Paracoccus pantotrophus: one gene and its partner. The protein of the gene in region 2 interacts with the protein of the main gene of each other region in a pairwise test. Links are inferred from orthologs where the notes say so. Each region holds a gene or a part of one and is shown on either strand. Other genes may lie near its edges.

Region 1 (7,331 bases), on a different replicon or contig from region 2:
GCTGGACCAGCAGGCGGTCGCCTTGCAGCAAAGCGGCCGCGCAATGCGCGGCCGATGTGTCGAAGCCCAGCGAAAGCGCCTCAGCCAACGGGCCGCACCTCGGTCACTTCGGGGATGTAGTGGCGAAGCAGGTTCTCGATGCCCATCTTCAGCGTCAGCGTGGACGAGGGGCAGCCGGCGCAGGCGCCCTGCATGTGCAGATAGACCACGCCGCGGTCGAAGCCGTGGAAGGTGATGTCGCCGCCGTCCTGCGCCACGGCCGGGCGCACGCGCGTATCCAGCAGTTCCTTGATCTGGTTGACGATTTCTGCGTCGGGGCCGTCCTGGTCGTTATGGGCGCTGGCGGTCGCGCCCTCGATGGCTGGGGCGCCGGACTGGTAATGCTCCATGATCGCGCCCAGGACCGAGGGCTTCAGATGGTCCCAGACCGCGTCCTCGGCCTTGGTCACGGTCACGAAATCCGAGCCGAGGAAAACCCCGGTCACGCCTGGCACGGCAAAGATGCGGCGCGCCAGCGGGCTGGTCGCGGCGGCCTCGGCTGCGGGAAAATCGGCGGTGCCGCTGCCCAGGACGGTTTCGCCCGGCAGGAACTTCAGCGTCGCGGGGTTCGGGGTGGTTTCGGTCTGGATGAACATGGCGCGGGCTCCTTTGTGGCGGATATGGGGATCGAAGGGCGGACAAGTCAAGTCGGAGGGCCGCACGGCGGGCGGGCGGCCTTGAGCACGCGAAGAAACAGCATGTGCAGAAATCGCCATGGGCATGGCCGAAAGGGCTGCCCGCCAGCGCGGCAGGGACGCGATCTGCACGGTGCCGGGGGTCATTCCGGCCGCGCCGGCGCGGCAACGGTGCCGGGACCAGGCGTCGGCCAGGCGCAGCGACCATCCGCCGCAGCGGGCGGTTCGTCAGGTGATCTGCTCCAGCCGTTCGCGCGAGATGTCGCCGGGCACGATGGTGACGGGGCAGGGCAGGTTTGCCACCTCGCGCGTCAGCCGGGTGACCAGCGGTCCCGGCCCCGCGCTTTCGGTCGAGGCGGCCAGCACCACCACGCCGATCTCGGGATCGTCGTGGATCTGGGCCAGAAGCTCGGCGCCCGGCTCGCCCTCGCGCACCACCAGTTCCGGCTCGATGCCGGGACGGTCGCGCATCCATTTGGCAAAGACCTCGTAATGTGCCTCGATCCGCTCATAGGCTTCGGCGCGCATCACGTCGGCGACGCCCATGCCGTGCTGGATGGCCGTGGTCGGAATGACCGCGAGTACCTGCACCCCGCCGCCGGTCTTGGCCGCGCGCAGGGCGGCATAGCGGATGGCGTTCAGGCATTCGCGGGAATCGTCCAGAACCACCAGAAATTTCCGCATGAATCCGCCCCGGTTGCCCCAGAATGAGCAAAGACTGGCCGAAAGCTGGGGTTTGCGCAAGTGCGGCGCAGTTTATCCCTTGCGCTCATTCAAAATTAACGAGTGCTATGGTAGGGGGAGGATGGTAGCCACAAGCCAAATGCGGGACAGAATTGTGACGATTCACCAGGACTGGGAAAAAGCCGACATTGCGCGGCTCGCCACAGTGGCCCAAGACGAGATGTCGTGGTTCAAGGACCATGTGCATCCCCCCGCCATGACCACCATGCCCCTGTCGAAACGGGTATTCGACATCACCCTGGCGCTGCTGGCCCTGGTGCCGCTGTCCATCGTCATGGCGGCCTTTGCCCTGATCCTGCTGGTCGTGCAGGGACGGCCGATCTTTTACGCGGCGCCGCGGATGGCGGCGCCGGGGCGGACCTTCACCCATCTCAAGTTCCGCACCATGTTGCGGCAAGAGGGCGATTTCGGCGTGACCGGCGCGCACAAGGCTTGGCGCATCACGCCGCTGGGCCATTTCATGCGCCGCACCCGCATCGACGAATTGCCGCAGCTGTTCAACATCCTCAAGGGCGACATGAGCTTCGTCGGGCCGCGCCCGACCATCCGCGAATATGTCGAACGCTATCCCGCGGTCTATGGCCAGGTGCTGAAAAGCCGCCCCGGCGTCACCGGCCTGGCGACGCTGATCTACCACCGCCACGAGGACCGCATCCTGCGCCGCTGCAAGAGCGCCGAGGCGACCGAGGCCGCCTATGCCCGGCGCTGCCTGCCCACCAAGCTCAAGATCGACCTGATCTACCAGAGGAACCGGACGCTGGCGCTGGATCTGTGGATCATCTGGCGCACCGTGCTGATCGTGCTTTACAAGGACGAGCGGCCCCGGCGCCGCGGCCGCAAGTAAGGTCCGCGGCGATTTTTCCGATCTTCGCGGATCCCCCGCCCCCGCCGGGCGTTATGGCGGCATATCCGTCGTAGACCCACAGGATCCTGACGCGACCGGCGCGGAAACGGAAAGGGAAAGGCTTGCAGCGTAAGGCGCTCGTTACCGGAGGGGCAGGGTTCATCGGCAGCCACCTCGTCGACCGGTTGCTCGCCGCCGGAGAGGAGGTCGTCGTCCTCGATGACCTGTCCAGCGGCAGGGCGGACAACCTGCCCCCGCAGGTGCGGCTGGTCCGGGGCGATGTCTGTGACGCCGATCTGCTCGGCAGGCTGCTGGCCGGGGTGGATTGCATCTTTCACCTTGCCGCGCGGGTTTCGGTGCAGCTTTGCATCTCGGACTGGATGGGGGCGCATCGCGTCAACCTGGGCGGCACCATCGCCGTGCTGCATGCGGCGCATCGGGCCGGCAATATCCCGGTCGTCCATGCCTCCTCGGCGGCGATCTACGGCAACCGCGCGGGCGCGACATGCCGCGAAACCGACCTGCCCCTGCCGATCTCGCCCTATGCCGCCGACAAGCTGGCCGCCGAGCATCAGGCCGCCGCCATGGCCGAGGTGCATGGCCTGCCCTCGGTCGGGCTGCGCTTCTTCAATGTCTATGGCCCGCGCCAGGATGCGGCCTCGCCCTATGCCGGGGTGATCTCGAAATTCTGCGCCAACCGGCTGGCGGACCGGCCGCAGGTGATCTTTGGCGATGGGCAGCAGAGCCGGGATTTCATCTGTGTCGCCGACGTGGTCGAGGGTCTGTTGCGTGCTCGCGACCTGGCCGGCCAGGCGCCGGGCGCCCAGGTCTTCAACCTTTGCACCGGGACCGAGACAACGCTGCTGGAGCTGGTGCGCCAGATCGACGCCATTGCCGGGCGGGGGGCCAGCGCCATCGAACACGCGCCGGCGCGTTCCGGAGACATCCGTGCCTCTTGCGGCTGTCCGCAGGCCGCGCGCGACCGGCTGGGCTTCGCCGCCGCCACGGATATGCGATCCGGGCTGGACAGGCTCTGGGACGCGCTGGTCGCGGCCGGCTAGTTCAGCGGGCCCTCGGGAAAGGGCGGGGGCTCATAGCCCACCCCGGTCAGGTAAAGCCCCTGCGACGGGCAGACCGGTCCGCAGGCGGCGCGGTCGCATGCGGCCAGCGCCTCGGCCACGCGGCCGGGCGGCCAGGCGCCGGCGCCGACCCGCTCCAGCGTGCCGACGATCGAGCGCACCTGGTTGTGCAGGAATGACCGCGCCCGCAGGGTAAAGCGGTATTCGCGGCCCTGCGGGATCCGGGCTTCCTCGATGGTCAGTTGGTCCAGCGTCTTCACCGGGCTTTTCGCCTGGCACATGGTCGAGCGGAAGGTGGTGAAATCGTGCCGGCCCAGCAGATGCGCCGCGCCGGCGCGCATGGCCGCCAGGTCCAGCGGATGCGCCACCTGCCAGGCGCGGCCGCGGTCATGCGTCAGCGGTGCGCGGCGCGAGACCAGCCGGAACAGGTAGCGCCGCTCATGCGCCGAGAATCGGGCGTGGAAGTCGTCCGCCACCCGCGCTGCGGCCAGGATGGCGACGGGGGCGGGTTTCAGGTGCCAGTTCAGCGCCTCGGACAGCCGGAACGGATCCCAGTCGCGCTGCAGGTCGGCATGGGCGACCTGGCCGGTGGCATGGACCCCGGCATCGGTGCGCCCGGCCGCCGCGATCCGCGCCCCGGCCGCGAAGCCGGGGTCGAGCCGGCCGAGCGCCGCCTCGACGGCGCCCTGCACGCTGGGCCGGTCGGCCTGGGCCTGCCAGCCGGCGAAGGGGCCGCCGTCATATTCGATCAACAGGGCGAAGCGGGGCATGGCTAGCGGCGCGGCTTTTCCGATTCGTGCGGGATCAGCAGGTCATCAAGCGTCATCGGGCGCTGCAATTCGGCGGGTTCTGCGGGCGCGGGCCGGGGCCTTACGCCTTCGCGTGCCAGCCGGTCGCGCAGCACACTGATCTCGATGTCCAGGTCGGTGCGGCCGCCTTCCAGCAGCCGGGCGCTGCGGGCGGCGAATTCGGTTTCCAGGTCGTCCAGCAGCGTCTCGTAATCCTGGCGCGTACGCGGGTCGCGGGTCTGGGCGTAGAGATCGGCGAACTTGACCGTCGCGTCGCGCGCGCCCTGCAGGTAGACGCTGAGATAGCGGCGCAGCGCGGCGATGGTTTCGGGATTGTCCTCGACATGGGCGAAAAGCGCGCGCGCGGCGGCGGCGAACATGGCGACGCGGGCCTCGAGCCGGCGGTCGCCGGTGCGCAGGATGGCATCCTGCATGGCCTTCAGATGCGCCTCGCCCTCGGCCAGGATGCGTTGGGCGCGGTCCTGTCGGACGCCGTCGACGCCTTCCATGCCCTTGTCGCGCATCGGGTCGCTGCCGAAGGCGAGCCAGTGCAGCATGGCGCCGGCGACGCCGATCACCCCGGCGCCGGCATCGGCGCCCGGCACCCAGGCGCCGATGGCAAGGCCGAGCCCGGTCAGGATGCCGCCGAAGAGCTTGCGCGGGATCGCTGGGCGGCGGGCGACGCGGCGGGCGTCATAGGCAGCCTCGGCCTGCAAGCCCTGGCGCGTCATCCACATGCCCCAGGCGAGGCTGCCGAAGGCGACGAGATGCAGGGCGAGCCCGGCCGGATCCTGCCAGAAGGCGCTGATGAGGAAAGGGGTCGCCATGATCGTGACCCAGCGGGTGCGCGATTCCAGCGGATGCCGGATCTCGCCCGGCGCGGGGCGGGCGGGTATGCGCGGGCCGGTTCCGTCCGGCCGGGGCTGCGGCGAGAAGCGGCCGCCGAAACGCCTTGCCATCGCCGCCCCTCAGCCCGCGCCCAAGAAGGCGGCATAGAGCGTCAGGCCCATCAGCAGAAAGAAGGACAGGCGCTGCATGGCTTTGCGGGACATGGGCTTCCTTTCGGCGCGTCGGTCGGTTGGTCGGGCAATCTTGCCCGCAGGATATAGGGCCTTGGGTGCCGGAACGGAAGGGCGCGGCGGCCGGGGGCTCTGCCCCCCGCGCCTCAAGCGCCCCTCGACGGGGCGCATGAGGCGCTCCCCCCGGAGTATTTGCAAAACGGAGAAAGCCGGCCTGGGGCGGCTGGTTGCGGCATGCGGGGCAAATTGGAGCGGGTGATGGGAATCGAACCCACGTATTCAGCTTGGAAGGCTGCTGCTCTACCATTGAGCTACACCCGCGTTGCGCCTTTCTATAGGGGCTGGCGCGGGCTCGTGCAAGCGTCGCGCGCTTGACGGTCGCATGCCGGCGGGGCAAGCAGGCGGCATGATCGATATCCGTCCCGTGGCCAATATCGTCGGCAAGGTCGTCGTCACGCTGGGGGCGGCGATGGGGCTGCCCATGCTGGTCGATTGGTGGCATGGCGACCCGCATTGGCTGATCTTCCTGGAATGCGGCATCCTGACCATGCTGGCCGGCGGGCTGGTGGCGCTGTCCACGCGGCAAAAGGACAAGTCGCTGACCATCCAGCAGGTCTTCCTGCTGACCGCGATGCTGTGGCTGGTGGTGCCGGTGGCCGGCGCGCTGCCCTTCATGCTGGGCGCGCCTCAGGCCGGCTTCACCGATGCCTATTTCGAGGCCATGTCGGGCGTCACCACCACCGGCACCACCGCGTTCCCCGATCTCGACAACCTGCCCAAGGGCACGAACCTGTGGCGGGCCTTCCTGAACTGGGCGGGGGGGCTGGGGATCATCGTGGTCGCCATGATCTTCCTGCCGGTGATGAAGGTCGGCGGCATGCAGTTCTTTCGCTCCGAGGGTTTCGACACGCTGGGCAAGATCCTGCCCCGCGCCTTCGACATCGCGCGCGAGATGACCGGGGTCTATATCGCCATGACCGCCAGTTGCATGGTGGTCTATATCCTGCTGGGCATGAAGGGCTTCGATGCGCTGGTGCTGGCGCTGTCCACCTGCTCGACCGGCGGGTTTTCCCATTACGACGCCAGTTTCGCGCCCTTCATCGGGCCGGCGGAATATGCCGCCGCCTTCTTCATGATCCTGGCCTCGATCCCCTTCATCCGCATGGTGCAGCTGATCCGCGGCTCGGCCGAGCCGATCTGGCGCGACATCCAGGTCCGGGCCTATCTGCGCTGGACCTTCTATGCCATCGCGCTGGTGGTGCTTTACCGCCTGCTCTGGCTCAAGGCGAAGAATCCGTTCGACGTGATCCGCGAGACCACGTTCAACGTCGTCTCGACCTTTTCCGGCACGGGCTTTGCCTCGGCCGACGTGACGCAATGGGGGCATTTCCCCTTTGTCATCCTGATCGTGGTCGGGCTGATCGGTGGCTGCACCGGCTCGACCTCGTGCTCGGTCAAGGTGTTCCGCTATCTGGTGCTGTTCCAGGCGGTCAAGGCGCAGCTCAAGCGCATGCAATCGCCGCACCGGGTGTTCCCGCTGCTTTACGGTGGCCGCCCGCTGGAGGAGGACGTGGTCGATTCGGTCATGGCCTTCTTTACCCTGTTCATCCTGTCCTTCGGTCTGCTGATCGTCGGGCTGGCGCTGACCGGGCTGCATCCGCGCACGGCGCTGACCGCGGCCTGGACCGCCATCGCCAATGTCGGCGTGGTCTGGGGGCCGGAACTGACGCCCGAGGGGGCGGTGACGGATTTTCCCACCGCATCGAAATGGCTGATGATCTGGGGGATGTATCTGGGCCGGCTGGAGCTGATCTCGGTGCTGGTGCTGTTTTTGCCGCGGTTCTGGCGGGCCTAGAGCCGCCTAGTCCTGCGCTGCGGCCGGGGCGATGGCCGGGGCTTCGGGCTGGGCCTCGGCCGCGCCGGGGGCGAAGCGGGCCAGACTGTCCGAGATCTCGGCCGCCAGCCGGTGCTGGTTCTCGGGGTCCGAGACCGGCCAGATCAGCACGAAGCCCTGCACGCGGCCATCGACCACCCGGCCCTCGGCATGGCCGATATGGGTCTGGTTTCGGCCGTCCAGCACGACGCTGCCGCGTTCCACCTTGCGCCCGGGTGCCGGCACCCAGCCGAGCGCGGTGACGAGGCCGGTCAGGTCCAGCATCTCCTGCTGGCCGCCGGGCTGGCTG
Region 2 (7,289 bases):
CTATGTGCTGAACGGCACCAAGCGTTTCATCACCAACGCCCCCCACGCCGGGCTGTTCACCGTCATGGCGCGCACCGATCCCGGGCAGAAGGGCGCTGCCGGCGTCTCGGCCTTTGCGGTCGAGCGTGACACGCCCGGCCTGTCCCTGGGCAAGCCGGAAAAGAAGATGGGCCAGCAGGGCGCCCATGTCTGCGACGTGATCCTGGACGATTGCCGCGTGCCGGTCTCGGCGTTGATCGGCGGGGTCGAGGGGCAGGGGTTCAAGACGGCGATGAAGGTGCTGGACAAGGGGCGGCTGCATATCGCGGCGGCCTGTGTCGGCCTGGCCGAGCGGATCATCGACGACATGCTGGACTATGCCGTCGCGCGCCGGCAGTTCGGCCGGCCGCTGGCGGATTTCCAGCTGCTGCAGGCGATGTTCGCCGATTCCCGCGCCGATGCCTATGCGGCACGCTGCATGGTGCTGGACGCGGCGCGCAAGCGCGACGATGGCCGGGATGTCGGGGTCGAGGCCTCCTGCGCCAAGATGTTCGCCTCGGAGGCGGTGGGCCGGATCGCCGACCGCAACGTGCAGGTGCATGGCGGCAATGGCTATATCCGCGAATACCGGGCCGAGCAGCTCTATCGTGACGCGCGGCTGTTCCGCATCTACGAGGGCACGACGCAGATCCAGCAGATCATCATCGCCAAGGCGATGGCGGCAGAGGCGCGGGCGCGGGCCGGTCTCTAGCGTGGCCGGGGCGGCGGGCTATTCCGCCGCCTTCCTGTCCGGCCCGGCCTCCGTGTCGATATCCTTGAAATTGCGCAGCATCTTGTCGAGGTAATGGATCATGTGGATCCGATCCTCGGTCGAGAAGCCGCGCAGCGCCTTGTCGTAGTAATCCGAGATCACCGGCCGCATGTCCTCGTCCCACAGGCTGCGGCCCTTGTCGGTCAGGCGGATCAGGCGCGAGCGGTTGTCGTTTTGGTCCACCGCGCGCTCGATGTAATCCATCGCCTCCAGCCGCGTCAGCACACCGGTCAGGTTCTGCCGGCTGACCAGCAGGAAGGCCGCCAGATCGCCCACCGGGACGCCGTTCTCGAAGGCGGGGCGGGTCAGCGCCCCCAGCACCGCCCATTGCTGCGTGGTGACGTGGTGCTCGTCCAGCGCCCGGGTGCCGGTCTTGTGCAACATGTTGGCGCATTGGTAGAGGCGGAAAAAGAGCCGATTGCTCAGCCCCGATCCCAGATTCCCGATTTTCCTGCCACTTTTCGCCATGCCGCCAATCTGGCCGCAGTCGGGGCCAAGGTCAAGCCGTGCCGATGCGGCAAAATAAAGTAAATATATTGACATAAATTTGCGACTGCTGCAGGATGCTGCCAGGGAGGCCGTCCAGGGATTCGGACAAGGCAATTCAACAGAAATATCGCAAGAAAATGCGATTTCTCTGGCCGAGACCCTGTGGCCTGAAGTCAGGAAGGAGATCGCTTTGCGTGGCCTGAAAGGGAAAGTAGTTGTCGTAACTGGCGGCGGTGGTGGCATCGGTTCGGCCACCTGCCTGCGCTTCGCCGAGGAGGGGGCCCGGGTCGTCGTGGCCGATGTCGGTGCCGAGGCGGCCGGTCAGGTCGTCGAAGCGATCCGCGCGGTTGGAGGCGAGGCTACTGCGATGGTGGTGAACCTGATCGATTACGATGCCTCCGCCGCCGCTGTCGCCCGGGTCGAGGCCGAGTTCGGCCCCATCGATGTGCTGGTGAACAATGCAGGTTGGGATCTGTTTACGCCGTTCCTGAAATCCGGCCCGGATTTTTGGAACAAGATCATCGATATCAACCTGCGCACGGTGCTGAACATCACCAAGCCGGTGCTGGAATCGATGGTTGCTCGCGGTGCCGGCGGACGCATCGTGTCGATCGGATCGGACGCCGGCCGGGGCGGTTCGTCGGGGGAATCCGTCTATGGCGCCTGCAAGGCGGGGGTCATCGCCTTCATGAAGACCCTGGCGCGCGAACATTCCCGCCACGGCATCACCTTCAACACCGTCTGTCCGGGCGTGACCGAAACCGGGATGCTGGAAAACTTCATGGAAGCGGCCGGCGACAAGGAAAAGCTGCGCGTGGCATTTGCCAAGGCTGTCCCGCTGGGGCGGCTGGGCAAGCCCGAAGATCTGCCAGGCGCGATCCTGTTTCTGTCCAGCGACGACGCGGCCTTCATCACCGGTCAGGTGATCTCGGTCTCGGGCGGCCTGACCATGCACGGATGAAAGGGAAAGCCATGACCTATGAAGACATCATCTATGAGGTGAAGGACGGCGTCGCCACCATCACCATCAACCGCCCCGACAGGATGAACGCCTTTCGCGGCCAGACCTGCGAGGAACTGATCCACGCCTTCAACAAGGCCGGCTGGGACAAGTCCATCGGGGTTATCGTGCTGACCGGCGCCGGGGAGCGGGCTTTCTGCACCGGCGGCGATCAATCCGCCCATGAGGGGCAGTATGACGGGCGCGGCACCATCGGCCTGCCGATGGAGGATCTGCATTCCATCATCCGCGACGTGCCCAAGCCGGTGATCGCCAAGGTGCGCGGCTTTGCCGTGGGCGGCGGCAACGTGCTGTGCACGATCTGCGATTTCACCATCGCGGCGGAAAGCGCGCAGTTCGGCCAGGTCGGACCCAAGGTCGGCTCGGTCGATCCCGGTTTCGGCACCGCCTTCCTGGCCCGCGTGGTGGGCGAGAAGAAGGCGCGCGAGATCTGGTACATGTGTCGTCGCTACAAGGCGGCCGAGGCTCTGGCGATGGGCCTGGTGAACACGGTTGTCCCCGATGACCAGCTGGACGCCGAGGTGGACCGCTGGTGCGCCGAGATCATGGAGAAATCGCCCACCGCCATCGCCATCGCCAAGCGCAGCTTCAACATCGACACCGAGCATCAGCGCGGCATTGCAGGGCTCGGGATGTATGCGCTCAGCCTCTACTACGACACCGAAGAAAGCAAGGAAGGCGGCATTGCGTTCAAGGAGAAGCGCAAGCCAGATTTCCGAAAATTCTCAAGATAAATAAATGGTTATCAAGCAACTTGGGGAGGAGTTCATGCTTGAGAAGAACAAGAAAACCGTTGTCGCTGCGGTGCTGGCAGCCCTGGCCACATCTGCCGGGGCGCAGGACGGGCCGGTCAAGGTCGGCTTTGCCGCCGACCTTACCGGGGCCTGCGCTGCCCTGTCCGAGGACGGGCTGAACGGCGCGAAGATCGCCGCCGAGGAGATCAACGCGGCTGGCGGCATCCTGGGCCGTCCGGTCGAACTGATTGTGCGCGACACCCAGACCAAGCCCGACGAGGGCGCCAAGGTCGCGCGCGACCTGATCACCAAGGACAGGATCGACGTGTTGACCGGTGTCTGTTCTTCAGCGGTGATGCTGGCGGAAAGCGCGGTCTCGGCCGAGTTGAAAGTGCCGTTCTATGCCGCCATCGGCTCGACCCAGCGGGCCAATATCGAACTCTACCAGCCTTATTTCTGGCAGGTGCAGGCCAATGCCACGATGGAGGCCTATGCTGCGGCCGAATATGTGGCGAAGAAGCCCGAATGGAAGAAGATCTCGGCGCTTGGTTCCGACTACGAATGGGGCCATACCTCGGTCGCGGCCTTCACCGAGCGACTGAAGGAGCTGCGCCCCGATATCGCCTTTGCCGATCCGATCTATGCCAAGGTCGGCGAGACCGCGATGGCGCCCTATATCACCGCCACGCTGGCGCAGCAGCCCGATGCGGTCTTCGCCCCGCTGTTCGGTCCCTCGCTGGGCGCGACGCTGAAGCAGGGGCAGGGGTTCGGCTTTTTCCAGAAGACCAATCTCGTGACGCTGATGACGGTGGACACGTTGCAATCGCAAGGCGCCTCGATGCCCGCCGACAACGTCTATGGCATCGCCCGCGCACCGTTCTTTGCGCTGGAACAGTCGCCAGAGGTAACCGCCTTCATCGAGACCTATCGCGCCGCCTATGGCGAATATCCGACCGACTGGGCGATCAATGCCTATGACGGGCTGCATTTCTATGCCGCCGTGGCCGAAAAGGCCGGCACCGTCGAAGCCGATGCGATCATCGCCGCGCTGCCGCAGGTCAGCTTCGACGGGCTGCGCGAAAAGGGCCTGACTATCCGCGCGCTGGACGGCCAGATGAACGCGCCGGTCTATGTCGGCAAGGCGGCCAAGGTCGAGGGCTACGATTTCCCGATCCTGACCGAGGTGGAAAAGTTCGAGGGCGCGCCGCTGATGCCTGCCGAGGATCTGATCCTCCAGGCCCGTGGAGCTGCCAGGTAGGCCACTCTGCGAACCCGTCCCGGCGGGATGATCCGCCGGGACCAGCCAGAGGAAATCCAGATGGTTCTGATCCAGCTCGTCAATGGGCTCATGGAAGGCATGACGCTTTTCCTGATCGCCTCGGGCCTGACGCTGATCTTCGGCGTCACCCGCATCATCAACTTCGCCCATGGCTCTTTCTACATGCTGGGCGCGTTCCTGACCTATGAGCTGGTGCCGTTGATCGCGCCGGGCACGCTCTGGGGGTTTTTCGTCGCCGTGGCGGCTTCGGCGGCGGCCGTCTCGGCCCTGGGCGTCTTGTTCGAGACGACTGTGCTGCGCCGCATCTACGGCAAGGATGGTATCCTGCAGCTGATCGTCACCGTGGCGCTGGTGCTGATCATCCGCGACCTGGTGCGCATGACCTGGGGCGCGAACAGCGTCTCGGTGCAGATGCCCGATGCGCTGATGGGGGCGCTGGTGGTGGGCGACACCTATTTCCCGCTGTTCCCCATCGCGATCTTTGCCGCCGGGCTCATCGTGGTGCTGGCGATGATCTGGGTGATCTACTTCACCCGGGCGGGCATCCTTCTGCGCGCCGGCACCGATGACCGCGGCATGGTCGCGCTTCTGGGCGTGAACGAGAAGCTGATCTTCACCGCGGTCTTTGCCGCCGGGGCGTTTCTTGCCGGTCTGGCCGGGGGGCTGAGCGCGCCCTATGGCGAGGTGAATTACCTGCTCGACACCACCATCATCGTCTCGGCCTTCATCGTCTGCGTGATCGGGGGGCTGGGCAACCTGTACGGCGCTTTGGCCGGTGCGTTGGTGGTCGGCGTCACCAAGGCGATCGGGGTGATGTATTTCCCCCGCCTGTCGATGGTCCTGATCTTCCTGATCATGGCCGCCGTTCTCATCGCCCGCTCGATGGGCCGTCAGGGAGGCCCGGCACGATGACCGCGCAGGATCTGAAAACCCTCTGGGCCAGGGTGGCCCGTGCCACCGTCAGCTGGCAATTCGTGGTCCCGGCGCTGGCCGCGGTCCTGGCGATCAACTGGATGGCGTCGACCTCGACCTCGACCATGATGACCGAGATCATGATCATGGCGCTGTTCGCCTCGTCGCTGAACCTGCTGATGAGCTTCGGCCACATGGTCAGCTTCGGCCATGCCGCCTATTTCGGCCTTGGCGCCTATGGCTTCACCCTGGCCGTTGTGCGGGGCGGGGTGCCGCCGGAACTGGCGCTGGCTATCGGCCCGCTGGCCGCGGCACTTGGCGGGCTGGTCTTCGGCGCGCTCTGCGTGCGGCTGACGCAGATCTATTTCGCGATGCTGACGCTGGCCTGCGCGCAGATCACCTATACCGTGCTGTTCCAGTGGTATGACTTCACCGGCGGCGATACCGGCATCACCGGTTTCATGATCCCGCGCTTTGGCCTTTCCGAAAAGGGCTATGCGACGGCGGTGCTGGCGGTGGTCACGCTCTGCCTGCTGGCGCTGTGGGGGATCGTGAAATCCCCGCTCGGCCTGTCGATCCGCGCCGTGGGGCAGGATCGCTACCGGGCCGAGGCGCTTGGCCTGGGTGCGCGGCGGGTGCAGCTGGTGGCCTTCGTCATCGCCGCCTTTTTCGCCGGGGTCGCGGGCACGCTTTATTCGGTGCTGCATGGCGCGGCCTTCCCCGACTATGCCGGTCTGGGCATCACGCTGGACGGGCTGATCATGGTCGTCATCGGCGGCTTGAACAGCTTTGCCGGCGGTATCTGGGGCGGCATCATCTACGAATTGCTGGCCACCTTCGTCTCGAAGGTGATCCACGAATGGGAACTGGTGCTGGGCCTGATCCTGCTGGCGATCTGCCTGGTGGCCCCGGCCGGCTTCGCCGGTGTCTCGGCCCGGCTGCGGGCGATGCTCGGGGGATCCGCTGATGCAGCCGATCCTCTCCGCCCGCCACATCCGCAAGGCCTATGGTGCCTTCATCGCGCTGAAGGACATCTCCTTCGACATCCCCAGGGGTGAACGCCACGCCCTGATCGGCCCGAACGGGGCGGGGAAATCCACCTTCATCGCCTGCATCGCCGGGCAACTGCCGGGGGTGGAGGGCGAGATGATCTTCAAGGGCGAGAACATCCTGGCGCTGCCGCCGGCGCGGCTGGCCAAAAGGGGGATCGGCCGCACTTTCCAGATCAGCCGCGCCTTTCTGCACATGTCGGTGCTGGAAAACATGATGGCGGCTTACGTCATCGCTTCGGGCAAATGGGCCTCGCTCTCGGGCCGGGTCTATGCCGAAAAGATCGACCGTGCCCACGCCATGCTGGAAACCGTGGGCCTGGCCGAACGGTCGCGGGATACGGTCGCGGACTTGAGCCTCGGCGACCGCAAGCGGCTGGAATTCGGCATGGCGCTGGCCGCTGACCCGGACCTGCTGCTGCTGGACGAGCCCACCGCCGGCATGTCGATCAAGGAACGCCACTTCCTGATGGAGATGGTGGCCGAACGGGTCGATGCCACCGGCAAGACGCTGATCTTCGTCGAACACGACATCGACGTGGTGATGAAGATCGCCCGGCGCGTCACCGTCATGGTGCGCGGCGCGATCCTGGCCCAGGGCAGCCCCGAGGACATCAAGGCCAATGACGAGGTGCAGGCCGTCTATCTGGGAGGGGGGCACTGATGATGCTGCGCATTTCAGACCTGCACGCCGCCTATGGCAAGGCCGAGGTTCTGCACGGGATCGACCTGGAGGTCGCGCCTGGCGAGGTGGTCTGCCTGATCGGGCGGAACGGGGTCGGCAAATCCTCGACGATGAAGTCCATCGTCCGTGACCAGATTGCCGTGACGGGGGCGAGATCGTCTTCGACGGTGCCCCGCTGGCCGGGATGCGCCCGCATGAGGTGATCCGCCGCGGCGTGGGCTATGTGCCCGAGGACCGGCGCGTCTTCGCCTCGCTTTCGGTACTGGAAAACCTGAACGTGCCGCGGCCGGTCGCCGCCGCCGCCGGCCGCCGCCGCTGGACGGTGGACGA

Evidence for each region. Proteins that work in one complex are often made in the same cells at the same time.
Region 1: the proteins of badI (region 2) and ESD82_RS12160 interact in binary tests that used the Escherichia coli proteins (3 or more experiments, as listed by UniProt). The link is inferred for Paracoccus pantotrophus from one-to-one orthologs.

Annotation. Positions count from the first base shown.
Region 1 is NZ_CP044426.1:347,845-355,175, forward strand. Bases 1,556-4,353 are described here. They hold ESD82_RS12160 (NAD-dependent epimerase/dehydratase family protein), read left to right. Parts: upstream 1,556-2,384; coding sequence 2,385-3,323; downstream 3,324-4,353. Other genes in these bases: ESD82_RS12155 (sugar transferase), read left to right, coding at 1,556-2,262; truA (tRNA pseudouridine(38-40) synthase TruA), read right to left, coding at 3,320-4,111; ESD82_RS12170 (5-bromo-4-chloroindolyl phosphate hydrolysis family protein), read right to left, coding at 4,114-4,353. Also shown: tRNA (adenosine(37)-N6)-threonylcarbamoyltransferase complex dimerization subunit type 1 TsaB, read right to left, coding at 1-88; ESD82_RS12145 (NifU family protein), read right to left, coding at 81-635; ESD82_RS12150 (universal stress protein), read right to left, coding at 903-1,358; more of ESD82_RS12155, read left to right, coding at 1,498-1,555; more of ESD82_RS12170, read right to left, coding at 4,354-5,088; ESD82_RS12180 (TrkH family potassium uptake protein), read left to right, coding at 5,555-7,003; ESD82_RS12185 (peptidoglycan-binding domain-containing protein), read right to left, coding at 7,010-7,331. UniProt on the Escherichia coli protein: Catalyzes the interconversion between ADP-D-glycero-beta-D-manno-heptose and ADP-L-glycero-beta-D-manno-heptose via an epimerization at carbon 6 of the heptose.
Region 2 is NZ_CP044423.1:1,464,933-1,472,221, reverse strand. The notes cover bases 1,387-4,142. They hold badI (2-ketocyclohexanecarboxyl-CoA hydrolase), read left to right. Parts: upstream 1,387-2,251; coding sequence 2,252-3,034; downstream 3,035-4,142. Other genes in these bases: ESD82_RS07100 (ABC transporter substrate-binding protein), read left to right, coding at 3,069-4,142; ESD82_RS07110 (SDR family NAD(P)-dependent oxidoreductase), read left to right, coding at 1,387-2,240. In the rest of the region: ESD82_RS07120 (acyl-CoA dehydrogenase family protein), read left to right, coding at 1-730; ESD82_RS07115 (MarR family winged helix-turn-helix transcriptional regulator), read right to left, coding at 749-1,174; more of ESD82_RS07110, read left to right, coding at 1,338-1,386; more of ESD82_RS07100, read left to right, coding at 4,143-4,292; ESD82_RS07095 (branched-chain amino acid ABC transporter permease), read left to right, coding at 4,353-5,225; ESD82_RS07090 (branched-chain amino acid ABC transporter permease), read left to right, coding at 5,222-6,283; ESD82_RS07085 (ABC transporter ATP-binding protein), read left to right, coding at 6,192-6,938; ESD82_RS21970 (ATP-binding cassette domain-containing protein), read left to right, coding at 6,938-7,162; ESD82_RS07080 (ABC transporter ATP-binding protein), read left to right, coding at 7,144-7,289. UniProt on the Escherichia coli protein: Converts o-succinylbenzoyl-CoA (OSB-CoA) to 1,4-dihydroxy-2-naphthoyl-CoA (DHNA-CoA).